2 regions of the Thauera mechernichensis genome follow, and region 2 is predicted to be linked to the other one. Evidence: predicted binding sites of a transcription regulator. Region 2 holds the regulator's gene; the other holds the start of a gene.
The links. The regulator LexA, encoded in region 2, represses DNA repair genes until DNA is damaged. The targets are predictions, from matches to a motif close to ACTGTATNTANATACAGT.

Region 1 (2,393 bases), on a different contig from region 2:
TGGCCCCCCTCGCGCCCAACGGCTACGATCACTTTGCCTGATGCACTGCGAACCATTTCGCCCGAATCAATCCCTCCTGGTACGCAGGCACGCGTCGAACAACACAGATCGGATCACGAGATGCGCCCCACTCTTCGCCTGATGATGAGCCACCCCGCCCACTTCATTTCGCTGGGTTTCGGCTCCGGCCTGTCGCCCTGGGCGCCGGGAACCATGGGCACGCTGCTCGCATGGGCGCTTTACCCGCTGATCCGCGTCCCACTGTCCGAGTTCGTCTTCCTTGCCCTGCTCGCAGCCCTGTTCATCGCCGGCGTACTGGCCGCCGAGCGCACGGGGCGCGCACTCGGCGTGCCCGACCACGGCGGTATCGTGTGGGACGAAATGGTCGCCACCTGGCTGGTGCTGGCCTTCACGCCGCCAACCCTGCTCTGGCAGGCGGTCGCGGTGGCCTTGTTCCGCTTCTTCGACATCGTCAAGCCGCCCCCCGTACGCTGGGCCGATCGCAGTTTCAAGGGCGGCTTCGGGGTGATGTTCGACGACCTGGTCGCGGCCGGCTATACCCTGCTCGCACTCGCCATCCTGGTTGCCATCGTCGGCGCGTAAAGCCATGACCGACACCGAACTCGACACCCTCGCCCAACAGGTCGGCCAGGCGCTCGGCGCACGCGGATGGCGGTTGGCGACCGCCGAGTCCTGCACCGGCGGCTGGATCGCAGAGGCCGTTACCGCGATCGGCGGCAGCTCGGCCTGGTTCGACCGCGGCTTCGTCACCTACTCCAACGAAGCCAAGATCGACATGCTGGGCGTATCCGCCCACACCCTCGCAACCCAAGGTGCGGTCAGCGAGGCCACCGTTCGCGAGATGGCCGCCGGGGCACTTGATCGCAGCATCGCCACGGTCGCCGTCGCCGTATCCGGCATTGCCGGCCCCAGCGGCGGCAGCCCGGCCAAGCCCGTGGGCACGGTGTGCATCGGCTGGGCCTTGCGCGCCGGCGAGCAAAGCGCCCTGACCCTGCAATTCGCCGGCGATCGTCGCGCCGTGCGCAGACAGACCGTGATCCGCGCACTGCAGGGCGTACTTGCACTGACGCACTGACGCGAGCCTGCCCCGTCCGCTTCAGCAACTCCGCCGTTTGCTGTATTTCCATACACGTCTTAAACTAGCGGCATCAGGCGCGGCCGTCCGCATGCCTGCAATCTTTGTGCCATAATCCGCCAATCACACAGGACGCACCTCCATGGACGACAACAAGGCCAAGGCCCTCGCCGCCGCGCTCTCCCAGATCGAAAAGCAGTTCGGCAAAGGGTCGATCATGCGCATGGGCGACGGCAACGTCGAACGTGACATCCAGACCGTCTCCACCGGCTCGCTCGGCCTCGACATCGCGCTCGGCCTCGGTGGCCTGCCGCGCGGCCGGGTCGTCGAGATCTACGGCCCGGAATCCTCGGGCAAGACCACGCTGACCCTGCAGGTGATCGCCGAGATGCAGAAGCTGGGCGGCACGGCAGCCTTCATTGACGCCGAGCACGCGCTCGACGTCGGCTACGCGGAGAAGCTTGGCGTCAATATCCAGGACCTGCTTATCTCGCAGCCCGACACCGGCGAGCAGGCGCTCGAGATCGCCGACATGCTGGTGCGCTCCGGCGGCGTGGACGTGGTCGTCGTCGACTCGGTCGCCGCGCTCACCCCCAAGGCCGAGATCGAGGGCGAGATGGGCGACCAGCTCCCCGGCCTGCAGGCGCGCCTGATGTCGCAAGCGCTACGCAAGCTCACCGCCAACATCAAGCGCACCAACACGCTGGTGATCTTCATCAACCAGATCCGCATGAAGATCGGCGTCATGTTCGGTAGCCCGGAGACCACCACGGGCGGCAATGCACTCAAGTTCTATGCCTCCGTGCGCATGGACATCCGCCGCACCGGCACGATCAAGAAGGGCGACGAGGTGGTCGGCTCCGAAACCCGAGTCAAGGTCGTCAAGAACAAGGTCTCGCCCCCCTTCAAGGAAGCCCACTTCGACATCCTCTACGGCGAAGGCATCTCGCGCGAGGGCGAGATCATCGATCTGGGCGTGACACACAAGATCGTCGACAAGTCCGGCGCCTGGTATGCCTACCAGGGCGACAAGATCGGCCAGGGCAAGGACAACTCACGCGAATTCCTGCGTGCGAATCCGACGCTTGCGCGCGAAATCGAAAACAAGGTCCGCGTCGCCGTCGGCCTGCCCGAACTGCCGCCAGCGGCACCGGCAACGGCCACGGAAAGCTGAGCCTAGCCAGGACACCATGGGCGCCCCCAGCCTGCGCGAACGCGCGCTTCGCCATCTTGCCCGCCGCGACCACTCGCGCGCGGAGCTGGCGCGCAAGCTGGCCGCCCACGGCGAGGCCGACGA
Region 2 (2,393 bases):
AGGACAGGCTTACGCGTGGGGTGAAACGTCCTGCCCAGCTTGCGATCTCGTTCAGCGCCTCGGCTTCGCGTCGTGGCACGCGTGCATGCAGGCGGAGCTCGGGCAACAGTGCGCTTGCGCTTGTTGCGTGCTGCCCGGGACGGATGCCGGCTGCCTGCGCGGATGCGCTGGCGGCGATCAGCGGCGCGCCAGGCTTGTCGGCGGTGATGGCGATGGCCGGTACGTCGCGCAGGCCACGGGTGAAGACCTGGAGCGGCAGGTCGGGCAGCAGGATGGCGAGCCAGAGCATGGCGAAAGGCGGAGCCCGTCAGCGGATCGGCAGCAGGAGCGGGCGTGCCAAGGGCGGGCCGCGACGCTTGAGGATATCGACCCGGAGCTGGCCGGCCGCGGGTGTCAGGCACAGGCGCAGCGCCGCAGGCGAGGACTGGCGGGCGGCAGCGAGGGGACGGAACAGGAACAATGGTGTGGCGCCTGCCTCGGCCGCCAGTTGCAGTCGGCGCAGCGCCGTGTTGTCCGGCATGTGCAGCCAGGCGAGCACGGCTGCACAGCTGCCGGAGGCTGCTGCCTGGCGTGCAGCCCATACGGCATCTCTGGCTTGAGGCGGGCGAACCAGCAACAGCCGCGAGAGGGCGACGCCAGCGTCGGCGAGGGCGGGTGCATAGGGTAGCAAGGGCGGGGAGACCAGGGTGATCCAGCGCTCGGCAGGGGCGCCGCCGAGCAGCGGCAGCAGCAGGGATAACTCGCCCACGCCGGGCTGGTCGAGCAGCAGTTCGATCAGCGCGCCAGCCGGCCAGCCACCCCCGGGCAGTTCACGATCGAGCGCGGCGAAACCGCTCGGATGGCAGGTGTCTGCATGGTCGGCAATCCGGCTGGCCTGCCAGACGCTGCCGGCGGGCAGGGCGTCGAGTACGGCCGCCAGCGGCGCAGCAGAGGGGGCGTGGCGCAGGGATGCAGCCATTGGGAGCGATGCGGGCAGGACGGCACGATGAGACTAAAGCCGCTGGGTGACGGGGGCTCAGTGATCCTTGCGGATCAGGCCGACCATGACCCCTTCGATGACGAGTTCGTCGCGCCGGGTGTCCACCACGATGGGTGTGTAATCCGGGTTGGCGGGCAGCAACTCGACCACTGCGCCCTTGCGCTGCAGGGTCTTGACGGTGACGTCATCCTCGACGCGGGCAACGACGATCTGTCCGTTGCGGGCCTCGCTGCTGCGGTGAACGGCGATCAGGTCGCCGTCGAGGATGCCGGCATCACGCATGCTCATGCCACGCACCCTCAGCAGGTAGTCGGCCTTGGGCGAGAACAGGGAGGCGTCGAGCTGATAGCGGGCCTCGACATGCTCGGCGGCAAGGATGGGGCTGCCTGCAGCCACTCGTCCGACCAGTGGCAGGCCGAGTGCTTCGGCCAGGCGGATGCCGCGGGCGCGACCTTCCTCGAGCAGGATTGCGCCTTTGGCGGCCAGTGCGCGCAGGTGGGTTTCGGCCGCGTTGGGCGAGCGAAAGCCGAACGCGGTGCAGACTTCGGCGCGGGTGGGCGGGCGGCCTTCGGACTCGACGGTGCTGCGGATGAAGTCGAGGATTTCCTGCTGGCGTGCGGTAAGGGTTTCGTTGCGGGCAGACATGTCGGCCTCCATGAGCTGGCTGTAATTTTAAACAGTTGTGTGCCAATGGCAAGCATCACGGTCAACCGTGCGCCGACCCGCATCAATCCTGCGGTGTGCGATGTGCGCTCAGGGCACGAGCACGGCTGCGCCCTGAAGCTCGCCACGCCTGAGCCGTTCGAGCGCCAGGTTGGCATCTTCGAGCGCAAAACGGGTGATCTCGGTACGGACAGGTACGCGAGGGGCAAGCGCCAGGAAGGCGTCGCCATCGCTGCGGGTGAGGTTGGCTACCGACACGATGCGGCGCTCGCCCCACAGGATGTCGTAGGGAAAGGACGGAATGTCGCTCATGTGGATGCCCGCGCACACCACCGTGCCGCCCTTGGCCAGCGCACGCAGGGCGGCGGGTACGAGCTCGCCCGCAGGGGCGAAGATCAGCGCTGCATCGAGAGGGTGGGGCGGCTTGTCGGTAGCGCTACCGGCCCATGTCGCGCCGAGATGGTGCGCGAAGGCCTGGCTGGCGGTGTCGCCGACGCGCGTGAAGGCATACACCTCGCGGCCCTGCCAGCGTGCCACCTGGGCGATGATGTGGGCGGCTGCACCGAAGCCGTACAGCCCAATGCGCTGCGCTGCGCCGGCCAGGCCCAGCGCGCGGTAACCGATCAGGCCCGCGCACAGCAGCGGCGCGGCTTCGGCGGCATCGAGCGCATCGTCCAGCGCAAAGCAGTAGCGGGCGTCGGCCACGGTGTATTCGGCATAGCCGCCCTGGATCTGATAGCCGGTGAAACGC

Region 1: a site for LexA is predicted at 1,136-1,153, ahead of recA (recombinase RecA). Genes of this name have one in related genera too.

The regions. Positions count from the first base shown of each region.
Region 1 covers NZ_JARQZE010000003.1:184,467-186,859, forward strand. The annotation lists gene thiL (thiamine-phosphate kinase) at 1-41, shown strand, start outside; gene P7F68_RS05850 (phosphatidylglycerophosphatase A family protein) at 121-603, shown strand; gene pncC (nicotinamide-nucleotide amidase) at 608-1,096, shown strand; gene recA (recombinase RecA) at 1,239-2,270, shown strand; gene recX (recombination regulator RecX) at 2,287-2,393, shown strand, end outside.
Region 2 covers NZ_JARQZE010000007.1:125,528-127,920, reverse strand. The annotation lists gene P7F68_RS11755 (Y-family DNA polymerase) at 1-289, opposite strand, end outside; gene imuA (translesion DNA synthesis-associated protein ImuA) at 308-958, opposite strand; gene lexA (transcriptional repressor LexA) at 1,016-1,624, opposite strand; gene P7F68_RS11740 (zinc-dependent alcohol dehydrogenase family protein) at 1,733-2,393, opposite strand, start outside.